2 regions of the Microbacterium sp. HM-570 genome follow, and region 2 is predicted to be linked to the other one. Evidence: predicted binding sites of a transcription regulator. Region 2 holds the regulator's gene; the other holds the start of a gene.
The links. Region 2 encodes HrcA, which represses chaperone genes, less so after heat shock. Its sites were predicted from a motif close to TTNGCACTCGNNNNNNNCGAGTGCNAA; they were not measured.

Region 1 (6,675 bases), 1.2 Mb from region 2:
GCTGGCCCTGCCCTTTCTCGCGGGCGCGGGCATCTCGTGGCAACAGGCGACGAACGGGCGTCTGCGGCAGCGCGTCGAGTCGGCCTTCGCCGCGACGTTCGTCAACTTCCTGGGCGGGACCATCATCCTCGGCGCCGCGGCCGCAATCCACATTGCGGTCGTCGGTCCCCCTGCGGTGCTCCCGACAAATCCCTGGCTCTATCTCGGCGGTGCCACGGGGGTCGTGTACATCTTCGTGTCGGCCGGACTCGTCCGGTACACGGGAGTGCTGCTGCTCGGGCTCGGTTCGGTCGTGGGCCTGCTCGCGACATCCGTCGTGCTCGACGTGGCGTGGCCGACGGATGCAGACCTCGACGTACCGCGCGCGCTCATCGCCGTGGCGATCGCACTCATCGCGGTGCTCGTGGTCGTGCTGCCGCGCCGGCGCTAGGGGCGGGGCATTCGCGAGACGAAGCGCGAGGCATCCACACCGCGTCGGAAGCCACCGCGCGTGCGCTCGGGCTTCTTGCCCACGTACAGCCACCCCAACAGCTCTTCGTTCTTCTTCAGCCCGTGCGCCTTGGCCACGGCCTTCGCCCGCGTGTAGTGCCCGGTGCGCCAGAGGACGCCGTAGCCTGCCTCGTCGAGCAGCAGGCTGAGCACGTGAGCGACACCGGATGCCACGGCCTCCTGCTCCCAGCGAGGCACCTTGTCGCTCTTGCGGTAGCTCGCCACGACGGCGATCAGCAGGGGAGCGCGGCGCGGCTTGCTGGATGCGCCCTTCTCGCCCTCGGCCTTGTTGATCGCGCGGCCGAGCGTCTCACGGTCGTCCCCGCGCAGTTCGATCAGGCGCCAGGGACGCAGCCCGGAGTGATCAGCGACCCGACCCGCGGCCGAGACCAACTCGAGCAGTTCGTCGTGCGTGGGAGCCTCGTCCGTGACCTTCGACCACGAACGCCGCGCGCGGACGGCGTCGAGCGCGGTCACTTCTCGGGCTCGAACGACAGCGCGAGCGAGTTCATGCAGTACCGGTCACCCGTGGGTGTGCCGTAGCCGTCGGGGAAAACATGGCCCAGGTGCGACCCGCACGCGGCGCAGCGCACCTCGGTGCGCATCATGCCGAGCGAGTCGTCCTCGATCAGCTCGACCGCGTCGGGCCGGACGGATTCGTAGAAGCTCGGCCACCCGCATCCGGAATCGAACTTCGTGCCGCTCTCGAAGAGTTCGGCGTTGCACGCGCCGCACGTATAGAGGCCGGCGCGGCCCTCGTCGAGTAGTTCGCCGCTGAACGGCGTCTCGGTCGCGGCCTGCCGCAGCACGGCGAAACGGTCGGCGTCGAGTTCTGCACGCCACTGCTCGTCGGTCTTGGTGATGGTGTAGTCCATCGCACACTCCTGTCTTCCTCTCCATTCAACCCTGCGTGCGACCTGCTGGACGCATCCGCGGGCACCTACGCGATTGAATAAGGGCATGGTGGCGCGGAATCAGGTGGGGCGAGATCAAGTGGCACGAGACCAAGTTGCGGAGCGATACGAGCGTTTTGCGCTCATCGAGGCTCCGGGTCGATCCGCCCTGTACGCCGAATGGGCGAGTGGCGTGGCGACGGATGCCTCGGCGTGCGACGTCATCGGACGGCTCCCGGCCGACCGCCGCCAGCCCCCGCTGGTGTTCGCCCTTGCTCGGTTGCGTGGTGCGCCCGAAGTCGGTGGATACGCGGCATTCGCGGACTGGCTCGTGCAGCACGGAGCAGAACTCGCCGCGGACGCATCCGTCCGCTCCCTGCAGACCAACGAACCGCAAAGGTGCGCCGTGCTGTTGCCGGCGCTCGCCGCGATCGAGGGGCCGATCGCGCTGATCGAACTCGGGGCATCCGCGGGCCTGTGCCTGCTGCCGGACCGGTACTCGTATCGGTACGGCGGGGCGGGGAGTGCGGCCCTCGATCCCACGGATGGCCCATCCTCGGTCGTGCTCACGTGCGAACTGCGCGGCGACCGTCGGCCCGACCTGCGCATGCCCGAACTGCGCACGCCCGAACTGCGCATGCCCGAAATCGTCTGGCGTGCGGGGCTCGACCTCCGCCCGCTCGACCCCTCCGACTCAGACGACCGTCGCTTCGCCACGGCGCTCGTATGGCCCGGCGAGACGGGCCGCGCGGCGCGCATCGATGCGGCGCTGGATCTTGCCGCAGCCGAGCACCTACGCATCGATGCGGGCGACGCCACCGATCCCGAGGCGCTCCGGCGCCTGGCGGATTCCGCGCCGCCCGACGCGACGGTCGTGGTGACCACGCCCGGCCTCCTGCCGCACGTGCCCCGTGCCGGGCGCGAGCGGCTGTTCGACGCGCTCGCCGAGCTGCGGAGTGACGGCGTGCACTGGATATCGCTGGATCCGCCCGCGCTTCATCAACGCTGGACGACGCCGGTGGACGCGACCGGATGGCCGGGGTTCGTCCTGAGCCACGATGAGCGCATTCTGGCCGCGGCGGATCCGCTTGGCGCTTGGCTGGAGTGGCGCGCGGGCTGACGCGTCCGGCCGACCTACCCTGGGGACATGGCCGAATCCCCGAGTGATGCCCTCACCGTCGATGAGCGCGCGATCCTCGATTTCGAGGCCGAGTGGCGTCGGCATGTCGGCGCGAAAGAAGAGGCGATCCGTGCCGAACTCGACCTCGCACCCGCGCGCTACTACCAGCTGCTGGGCCGACTGATCGAGACCGAAGCAGCCCTCGCCTACGACCCGATGCTGGTGAAGCGTCTGCGCCGGGTCCGCGATCAGCGTGACGCTGAACGAGCCGCCCGCGAAGGCGCGCTCGGACTCTGAACCCCCGCCGGCCGCGGCGTTGAGGGTTCGCACACGCGTCCGCCGGTAGCATTCTGAGGTGCCCACGCCCCCCACCGATCGATTCGACGACATCTCTGCGTCCCCCGGCCGTGTCGGCGCACACCGGGCCGAGAATCCTCGCGTCCGCGGCTGGACGACCTTCCTGTGGGCGCTCGTCGCAACCATCTTCCTGATCCTGCTGGGCATCTTCGCGAGCATGATCTGGCAGGGCAAGATCGTGCTCTTTCCGACTCCCGCGCCCTCGGTCTCGATCGTCCCGACGGCCGAACCCGTCGTCGACACCTCGTACACCGTCCTCGTGCTCAACGGCACGCCCGAGGAGGGACAGGCGACGCTGGTGAAGGACGAGTTGGTGGCGAACGGATGGCCCGAGGCCAACGTGCTCGCGGGCAACGCCGGCGATCGAGCCTTCCCGCTGACGACCGTCTACTACGCCGCGCCCGAGGCGGAGGGTGCCGCTCGCGGCCTCGCCGGTGTGATCGGTGCGGCCGAGGTCGTGCTCGACCCCGAGTATCCGCTCCCCGGCACTCCCGTCACGCAGCTGACCGTGGTTCTCGGACTCGACCGCGTCGAGCCCGTCGCGACCGAGACACCCGCCCCGTAGCCCGGCGAAGGGGCGCATTGCCGCACCTATTCGCCCGCATGTTTCGGCAGAGTTACGAGTTGACGGCCCCCGTGTCAACAGTTGACCTCGCGGCACTTTTGGCGCGATTTCGCTGGCTAGCATGACCCTGTCTCACCCGCGCAGCACAGGAGTTAACGCATGACCCAGGGCACCGTCAAATGGTTCAACGCCGAGAAGGGATTCGGCTTCATCACCGTGGTCGACGGGGGGCAGGACGTCTTCGTCCACTACTCGAACATCGACATGACGGGCTTCCGCGTCCTCGAAGAGGGGCAACTCGTCGAGTTCACGGTCGGCGCGGGCCAGAAGGGCCCGCAGGCAGAATCCGTTCGCGTCGTTTCTTGACGCGCGTTTTGGATGTCCCGTCGTTTGACGCGCCGGCAGATGGTGCGTCGGCTTCCGCGTCGCCCGCCGTGTCGACGGCCTCACCCGTCGCGTGCGCCCTAGTCTGACGCGCATGAAGTCGCCTGCGCGGGCCCGCGCGCTCCCGCGTTCCGTGCGGCTCGCCGCAACCGTCGGCGTCCTGGTCTCGGCGCTCGTGATCAGCGGGTGCGCCGCGGACACGACGGATGCCGCTTCGCCCTCGGCGTCGCCCAGTGCGACGGCGTCGGCCGAGCCCACGCCCACGCCGACGCCCACCCCCGAGGCGCCCCCGCTGGCCGTGCAGCCCCTGCGCGGAACGCAGGTCCCGGCCGAGACGATCACGGGCCCCGCCCTCGCGGCGAAGATCGACAACCACATCGCGGCGCGCCCGCAGGTGGGTCTGGACCACACGGACATCGTGTTCGAGGAGCTCGTCGAGGGCGGTCTGACCCGCTACGTCGCGCTCTGGTTCTCGGACGTGCCCGCCGAGATCGGCCCGGTTCGAAGCATCCGTCCGATGGATCCCGACATCGTCTCGCCGTTCGGCGGACTCATCGCCTACTCCGGCGGCCAGCAGCGCTTCGTGGACATGATGCTCAACACACCCGTGCACAACGCCATCCACGGCGGCGTGGACGATCGCTTCATGTACCGCACCCGGTCAAAGACCGCGCCGCACAACGTCATCGTGAAAGCTCAAGAGTTGCGCGCCGCGTACGCCGATGTGCCTCCGCCCGCTCAGCAGTTCGCGTATTCGCAGCGTCCGCAGACGGCATCGGCCGCGGCATACGGGAGCACGGCCAACGGATTCGATCTGTTCTTCTCGGCGAAGGAAGGCCGGTCGTGGCGGTGGGACGCGGGATCCGGGCGCTACCTACGTTCGCAGAACGGTGCGCCCGACATGGCTTCCGCGGGCGGGCAGCTCGCGGCGACCAATGTCGTCGCGCTTTCGGTGAGCATCGACTGGGCCTACGGCGACATCCCGAAGACGGTCATGATGGGTAGTGGGCCGGCATGGGTGGCAACGGGCGGAAAGACCATCCAGGTCACGTGGACCAAGGCATCCGCCGATGCGCCCATCCAACTCACGAACCAGTACGGCACTCCGGTCTATCTCGCCCCCGGCAACACGTGGGTCGAGCTCGTGCCCAATGCGCGCGGCGGAAGCATCGCGGTCGTCTGACCCGGACCCGAGGGGTCGCGCCGCACGGATGTCTCGTGCCGGGGACATCCGTCCTCCCCGGTATGCGCAGCTTGCACTCGGTGGGGGTGAGTGCCAGAATGGGCGTTAGCACTCGCCTTACCGGAGTGCTAAACCAATACCTACGTCCGGGAGGGACGACACACACATGGCAAAGATCATCGCTTTCGACGAAGAGGCCCGTCGCGGCCTCGAGCGCGGCCTGAACATCCTCGCCGACGCCGTCAAGGTGACGCTCGGCCCCCGCGGTCGCAACGTCGTGCTCGAGAAGAAGTGGGGCGCCCCCACAATCACGAACGACGGCGTTTCGATCGCCAAGGAGATCGAACTCGACGACCCGTACGAGAAGATCGGCGCGGAGCTCGTCAAGGAGGTCGCCAAGAAGACCGACGACGTCGCAGGTGACGGCACCACCACCGCTACCGTTCTCGCTCAGGCCCTCGTCAAAGAAGGCCTGCGCAACGTCGCGGCCGGCGCCGACCCCATCTCGCTCAAGCGCGGTATTGAGAAGGCCGTCGCGGCCATCTCGGCCGAGCTGCTGAAGAGCGCCAAAGAGGTCGAGACCAAGGAAGAGATCGCCGCCACGGCATCGATCTCGGCCGCCGACACCACCATCGGCGACCTGATCGCCGAGGCGATCGACAAGGTCGGCAAGGAAGGCGTCGTCACCGTCGAGGAGTCGAACACGTTCGGCACCGAGCTCGAGCTCACCGAGGGTATGCGTTTCGACAAGGGATTCATCAACCCCTACTTCGTCACCGACCCCGAGCGCCAGGAAGCCGTGTTCGAGGACCCCTACATCCTCATCGCGAACTCCAAGATCTCGAACATCAAGGACCTTCTGCCGGTCGTTGACAAGGTGATCCAGGAGGGCAAGGAGCTCGTCATCATCGCCGAGGACGTCGAGGGCGAGGCTCTCGCGACTCTCGTGCTCAACAAGATCCGCGGCATCTTCAAGTCGGCTGCTGTCAAGGCTCCCGGCTTCGGCGACCGTCGCAAGGCGCAGCTGCAGGACATCGCCATCCTCACCGGTGGTCAGGTCATCAGCGAAGAGGTCGGTCTCAAGCTCGAGAACACGACCACCGACCTGCTCGGCAAGGCACGCAAGGTCATCATCACCAAGGATGAGACCACGATCGTCGAGGGTGCCGGCGACTCGGAGCAGATCGAGGGTCGCGTGACCCAGATCCGCCGCGAGATCGAGAACACCGACAGCGACTACGACCGTGAGAAGCTCCAGGAGCGTCTCGCCAAGCTCGCCGGTGGCGTCGCCGTCATCAAGGCGGGAGCTGCAACCGAGGTCGAGCTCAAGGAGCGCAAGCACCGCATCGAGGACGCCGTTCGCAACGCGAAGGCCGCCGTCGAAGAGGGCATCGTCGCCGGTGGTGGCGTGGCTCTGATCCAGGCCGGGAAGAACGTGTTCGACACGCTCAACCTGACGGGTGACGAGGCGACCGGTGCGAACATCGTTCGCGTCGCGATCGAAGCGCCGCTCAAGCAGATCGCCCTCAACGCTGGACTCGAGCCCGGCGTCGTGGCGAACAAGGTCGCCGAGCTGCCCATCGGACACGGCCTCAACGCCGCGACCGGTGAGTACGTCGACATGTTCGCTCTCGGGATCATCGACCCGGCCAAGGTGACGCGCTCTGCCCTGCAGAACGCGGCG
Region 2 (6,675 bases):
GGGCGCAGATACGGGTCGATCTTGTCGTTGAGCGTGCCCGGCAAGAACCCGAGCCGCTCCCCCGCCTCGACCGCGGGACGGGTCAGGATGATGCGACTGACCTCCTTGCGCTGCAGCGCTTGTACGGCCTTTGCCATCGCGAGGTAGGTCTTGCCGGTACCGGCCGGGCCGATGCCGAACGTGATCGTGTTCTCTTCGATCGCGTCGACGTACTCCTTCTGCCCGAGGGTCTTCGGACGGATGATCCGACCGCGCGACGAGAGGATCGCCTCGCCCAGCACATCCGTGGGTCGACGCGCGGGATCGTCGCCGAGCATCCGCGCGGACGACGATACGTCGGCGGGAGCAACGCTGTAGCCCTCGCGAGTCATGGTGAGCAGTTCGTCGACGAGAGTGCGGGCAGCGGCCACGGCATCCCGTGGTCCCGACAGCGTGATCTCGTTGCCGCGGACGTGGACGTCCACATCCGGATGCTCCTTCTCGACCACGCGCAGGAGTCGATCCTGCGGGCCGAGCAGCTGCACCATCGCGACACCGTCGGCCAGGACCCGCTCGTTGACGATCTCTTCGCCCGACGCGGTCTGTTCGGTCGGTTCAGTCACTGACGCTCTTCTCGGAAAGTCCGCCCGCGAGAACGTGGGCGTGTACATGGAAAACGGTCTGGCCTGCCTCGGCCCCGGTGTTGAAGACCAACCGGAAGTCTCCGTCGGAATTCTCCATCGCGAGGGTGTTCGCGACCCCGATCATCTCGGCGAGGAGCTCCGGGTCACCCGCGGCGAGCTCCACGACGTTGCGGTACTTCTCGGTCTTCGGGATCACCAACAGGTGCAGGGGTGCGCGCGGCGCGATGTCTTTGATGGCGAACACGTTCTCGGTCTCGCCCACCATTTCGGAGGGGATGTCGCCGCGCAGGATGCGCGTGAAGATCGAGGGTTCTGTGCTCACCCCTCCAGTCTATCGGCGGGACTGTTGCGCGGTCGGGCGGTGCCGGAGGCGTAAACCTGAAAGGAAATTCACGCGAGATCGTGCCCGGAAACGCCGATCTGGCGCAACCAGGCCCCGATATTCCTTTCAGATTTACATCACGGGGGGGGTCACACGGGTCACTTCGACAGGCTCAGTGACCGAGGGGTCGGGTGGGTCACTTCGGCAGGCTCAGCGACCGAGGGGTCGGGTGGGTCACTTCGGCAGGCTCAGTGACCGAGCGGGGTCACCAGCGGCCGAGGGCCGCGCTCGCTACCGCCAGCGCGGCGGGGCCCGCGGTCGAGGTCCGCAGAACCGTGGCACCGAGCCGCACCAGCACGGCACCGGCCGCGACGAGCACGTCGAGCTCGTCCGGTGCGATCCCACCCTCCGGCCCCACCACCAGCACGATGTCGCGCTCATTCACGGGCTTCAGAAGCTGCGCCGTGAGCGTCGCCTCGGCGGTCGGTTCGAGCACCAGAACGGATGCTTCGGCCGCACGCGCGGCGAGCTGCCTGGTCGAGACGGGGGCCGAGACATCGGGAATCCACGCCCGGTGCGCCTGCTTCGCGGCCTCGCGCGTGATGGCCTCCCACCGCGCCACGCCCTTGTCGAGCTTCGGGCCGGACCACCGCGAAACACTGCGAGACGCCTGCCACGGCACGACCTCGTCGACGCCGAGCTCGGTAGCGGCTTGCACGGCGAGCTCGTCCCGATCGCCCTTCGCCAACGCCTGAACGAGCACGAGACGCGGCGAGGCCTGCGGCTCGACCCGCCGCGCGATCACGCGCACCGCCACCTCTTTCGGGCCGACGTCCTCGCAGATCCCGTCGAGCCACACTCCGCGCCCGTCACCGACCGTGACGGTCTCGCCCGAGCGCACACGCCGCACGACGGCAGCGTGATGAGCCTCGGCACCCGTGAGTCCTAGCAGACTTCCAACCGCAGCATCCGTCGCCTGATCGGCAACGAAATGCAGGGGCATCAGGCGTTCCGGAAGCGGTCGCGGAGCTTCGAGAAGATGCCCTGCTGGAAGTGCGCGAGCTTGGGCGCCGGAGCCTTGGTGCGCTTGCGCAACTCCTCGATCAGGGCCCGTTCCTTGGCATCGAGACGTGTCGGCGTGAGTACCTGCACGCCGACACGGAGGTCGCCGCGCTGCGTGCCGCGAAGGGGCGTGACGCCGCGCCCCTTGATCGTCAGGATATCGCCGGCCTGGATGCCGGGCCGCACCTCGAGCTCAACGGGACCATCAAGCGCCTCGATCGTCGTCGTCGTGCCGAGAACGGCATCCGGCATCGACACCTCGAGGGTCGCGAGCAGGTCGTCGCCCTCGCGGCTGAACACCTCGTGGTGCGACACGGTGACCTCGATGTAGAGATCGCCGTGCGGACCGCCGGCCGGGCCGATCTCGCCCGAGCCCGGCAGCTGCAAGCGCAGTCCGGTCTCGACGCCCGAGGGGATGTCGAGCGAAACCGTACGGCGTGAGCGCACGCGCCCCTGACCCTGGCAGGTCGAGCAGGGGTACGGGATCGTCGTGCCGTAGCCCTGGCAGGTCTGGCACGGTTGGCTCGTCACGACGTTGCCGAGCAGGCTCCGGACGGTGCGCTGCACGTGACCGGACCCACCGCAGATGTCGCAGGTCACCGGCTGGGTTCCGGGCTGGCAGCACGATCCCTGGCAAGTCTCACAGATGACAGCGGTGTCGACCTCGAGGTCGCGATGCACGCCGAAGACGACGTCCGAGAGGTCGAGCGTCACGCGGACGAGCGCATCCTGGCCCCGCTCGCGCCGCGAACGCGGACGCTGCCCGCGACCGCCGCCGCCCTGCGCACCGCCGAAGAAGGTCTCGAAGATGTCGCCGAAGCCACCGAATCCGCCCGCAGCGCCCCCGCCGAACGGGTTGTCGCCGCCGCGGTCGTACTTACTGCGTTCTTCGGCGTTGCTCAGCACGTCGTACGCGTGCGTGACGAGCTTGAAGCGCTCCGCCGCATCCGCTCCCGAATTCACGTCGGGGTGCAGCTCGCGCGCCAAACGCCGGTACGCCTTCTTGATGTCTTCGGTGCTCGCATCGCGCGAGACGCCCAGCACCTCGTAGTGGTCTGCCATGTTGCCTTTCACAGATATCCGGCGACGCTCGGCCGTCCGGTGTGCGTCCGTTAGCGGGACGACTCGTCTTCGTCGAGCATGCGCGATAGGTAGCGCGCGACGGCTCGGGCTGCCGCCAGGTTGCTCGGGTAATCCATCCGGGTCGGACCCATCACGCCCACGCGGGCCATGGATCCGGATGTCTCGTAGTCACTCGTGACGATGGATGCCTCGGCGAGGCCCCATGGTTCGTTCTCGCGACCGATGCTGGCCGCCAATCCCTGGCTGTCGGCGACCATCTCGCTCATGAGTCGGATCAGCGTGACCTGCTCCTCGATCGCCTCGAGCAACGGATAAATGCTGCCACGGAAGTCGGTCTCGCGCCGCGCGAGGTTGGCGGCGCCGGCCATGACGAGACGGTCTTGCCGGAACTCTTCGAGCTCCTCCGACAGCACATGCGCGACCTGGACGAGCGCGGCGTCGATGACCGGAGCGGCCGGGTCGGCCTGCACGCGCAGCGCCTCGACCCGCTCCGCGGCGACGCCCACGGCCAGCCCGGTGAGGAGCGCCGCGAGTCGCGTCCGAAGAACCGGAATGTCTTCGTCATCCAGAGGCACCGTGAGCGGCGCGATCCGCTGCGAGACCCGGCCGGTGTCGGTGACCAGGATGACGAGCAGGCGCTGGGGCGCGAGCGAGACGAGTTCGACGTGCGTGACATGCGCATTGGCGAACGACGGATACTGCACGACAGCGACCTGTCCGGTCAGCTGCGACAGAACGCGGACCGTTCGCGCGAGCACATCGTCGAGATCGCCCGTGCCTCCGAGAAAGCTCGAGATGGCGGTCCGTTGCGCGGGCGAGAGCGGACGGACTTCGGCCAGGTGATCGACGAAAACCCGGTAGCCCTTATCGGTCGGAACGCGGCCTGACGACGTGTGCGGGGCGACGATCAGTTCTTCGTCTTCGAGCAGCGCCATGTCATTGCGGATCGTCGCTGCCGACACCCCGAAAGCGTGCCGCTCGACGATCGAACGGCTGCCGACCGGTTCGTGCGTTGCGACGTAGTCCTGGACGATCGCCCGGAGGACCTGCAGGCCTCGTTCGTTGACCATGCATCCCCCTTCCGCTGGCACTCGTGAAGTCTGAGTGCCAATTCTAACGCGTCGGGAGGCGTCGGCGCTGTTGCGGCGCGGTCGGCGGATTTACGGCAGCAGCGCCCGTACGACAGTGTCGGCGAGCAGCCGCCCCCGCAGCGTCAGCACGATGCGACCCCGCAGGGCATCGGATGCCTCGACCAGGCCGTCCGCGATCAGCCCGGCAACCGCCACGCGCGACGCGGAAGGCACACGATCGAGCGCGAGCCCCTCGCGAATGCGCGACTCCAGCAGCACCCGTTCCAACGCGGTGGCCGCGGCATCCGGTCTCTCGCGTCCCGCCGCGGGTGACTCCCCCGCCGCGAGGCGTTGCGCGTATGCCGCCGGATGCTTGACGTTCCACCAGCGCAGCCCACCGACGTGGCTGTGGGCACCGGGACCGAAGCCCCACCAGTCCTGGCTGCGCCAGTAGTTGAGGTTGTGCTGAGAGCGATTCTCGGGCGTCCGCGCCCAGTTGCTCACCTCGTACCAGTCATACCCGGCGGCACTGAGGCGAGCATCGGCGGCTTCGTACATGTCGGCCTGCAGGTCGTCGTCGGGGGCGACCAGCTCACCGCGACGGATGCGTCGGTGCAGCGGCGTGCCCTCCTCCACGATCAGGGCGTAGGCCGAGACGTGATCGGGGTCCTGCGCGAGCGCCGACTCGAGCGACCGGGTCCAGTCGTCCAGCGACTCCCCCGGTGCCCCGTAGATCAGGTCGAGGCTCACGGCCAGACCCGCGGCGCGGGCCGTCCGGACGGCGGTGGCAACGTTCTCGGGATTGTGGGTGCGGTCGAGCGCCGCGAGCACGTGCGGCACGCTCGACTGCATGCCGATCGACAGGCGTGTGACGCCGGCCGCGGCGAGGGTGTCTGCGACCTCGGTGGTCATGGTGTCGGGGTTCGCCTCGACCGTGATCTCGGCGCCGGGCATCAGCCCGAACGCGTCACGAACATCGCCGAGCATCCGCGCGAGATCGCGCGCGGGCAGGAGCGTCGGCGTGCCCCCGCCGATGAAGACCGTCGATGCGGGACGGAGAGCCCCCGCATCCGTCAGCACGCGGCGCGCGATCGTGATCTCGCCCGACAGCGTCTCGGCATAGGAGTCCTGCCGCACGCCGCGCAACTCGGTCGCGGTGTACGTGTTGAAGTCGCAGTATCCGCAGCGCACGCGGCAGAACGGAACGTGCAGGTAGACGCCGAAATCCGCCGCGGGGTCGAGGGCGAGATCCCGCGGCAGCGCACCGTCGGCGGGTGCGGGATCGCCGACGGGAAGGGGGCCGGCCACGTCAGGAGGGGGTCGTGTACAACGGCGAGATGGCCTGCAGATACCGTGTGAAGAGCTGCCGACGGCGACGGCGCACGAGGCCCTTCATCATGCGGTACGTGGTCGCGGCGGGCGCGTCGAATGCCCGCACGGTGAACCAGACCTCGTCGTTCGGCAACCAGTCGACCATGAAGGACTCTTCACCCCGGACGACGGAGCTACCTACCGTACCGAGCGCGAACCCCACCCGGCGCGTCTCCTCGACCACGAAGATCACGCGTAGCTCGGCATCCGCGCGCAACCCGCCGATCCGACCCCGCACGTGCACGTTGGTGCCCGCGCCGACGAACGGCGTGCCGTCGGCGTCGAAGCGCTGGTCGGCCTCGGTGCGCGACGGCGCGAGGGCGTTGCCCTCTTCGTCGAAGCTCACGCCGGAGTACATGGGACCGGATGCGGGGCGCACATCCGAGAGGCGGAGCCCCGCGCCGCGCACGGCACCCCACGACAGCAGCGATTCACTCGCTGCCTGGAAGCGTGCCTCACCCGAGCCGATCCGCAGCGTCTCTTCGGCAGGGATGCTCCGCTCGGGTGGAAAGTGCATCAGGTCGGCGGCCTGAGTCGCGCCGACCGCCGCGTAGTTCACCGTGTCGTCCTTGAACGTCCCGCGCCGCATCATGCGAGCCTACTTGGCCTTCGTTTCGGTGTCCCCCGACAGCGCCGCGATGAACGCCTCCTGCGGAACCTCGACGCGGCCAACCATCTTCATGCGCTTCTTGCCCTCTTTCTGCTTCTCCAGCAGCTTGCGCTTGCGGCTGATGTCGCCGCCGTAGCACTTGGCGAGAACGTCCTTGCGCATGGCGCGGATCGACTCGCGGGCGATGATCCGGGCGCCGATCGCGGCCTGGATGGGCACCTCGAACTGCTGGCGCGGGATCAGCTTCTTCAGCCGCTCGGTCATGAGCACGCCGTAGGCGTAGGCCTTGTCGCGGTGCACGATGGCGCTGAACGCGTCGACCGCCTCACCCTGCAGCAGGATGTCGACCTTGACCAGGTCCGCTTCCTGGTCGCCGCTCGGTTCGTAGTCGAGCGAGGCGTAGCCGGCGGTCTTGGACTTGAGGTGATCGAAGAAGTCGAAGACGATCTCACCGAGCGGGATCGTGTAGCGGATCTCGACGCGGTCCTCACCCAGATACTCCATTCCGAGGAGCGTTCCGCGGCGCTGCTGGCA

Region 1: groL (chaperonin GroEL) is a predicted target of HrcA. The motif match lies at 5,097-5,123, and genes of this name have one in related genera.

The regions. Positions count from the first base shown of each region.
Region 1 is NZ_CM135111.1:1,103,247-1,109,921, reverse strand. Features, by position in the region: gene ACT9TC_RS05185 (DMT family transporter) at 1-430, shown strand, start outside; gene ACT9TC_RS05180 (nitroreductase family protein) at 427-966, opposite strand; gene msrB (peptide-methionine (R)-S-oxide reductase MsrB) at 963-1,364, opposite strand; gene ACT9TC_RS05170 (DUF2332 family protein) at 1,483-2,502, shown strand; gene ACT9TC_RS05165 (DUF3263 domain-containing protein) at 2,530-2,799, shown strand; gene ACT9TC_RS05160 (LytR C-terminal domain-containing protein) at 2,858-3,424, shown strand; gene ACT9TC_RS05155 (cold-shock protein) at 3,584-3,790, shown strand; gene ACT9TC_RS05150 (DUF3048 domain-containing protein) at 3,903-4,991, shown strand; gene groL (chaperonin GroEL) at 5,158-6,675, shown strand, end outside.
Region 2 is NZ_CM135111.1:3,329,263-3,335,937, reverse strand. Features, by position in the region: gene ACT9TC_RS15915 (PhoH family protein) at 1-602, opposite strand, end outside; gene ACT9TC_RS15910 (HIT domain-containing protein) at 595-888, opposite strand; gene ACT9TC_RS15905 (16S rRNA (uracil(1498)-N(3))-methyltransferase) at 1,211-1,948, opposite strand; gene dnaJ (molecular chaperone DnaJ) at 1,948-3,069, opposite strand; gene hrcA (heat-inducible transcriptional repressor HrcA) at 3,120-4,160, opposite strand; gene hemW (radical SAM family heme chaperone HemW) at 4,251-5,468, opposite strand; gene ACT9TC_RS15885 (DUF1990 family protein) at 5,470-6,120, opposite strand; gene lepA (translation elongation factor 4) at 6,130-6,675, opposite strand, start outside.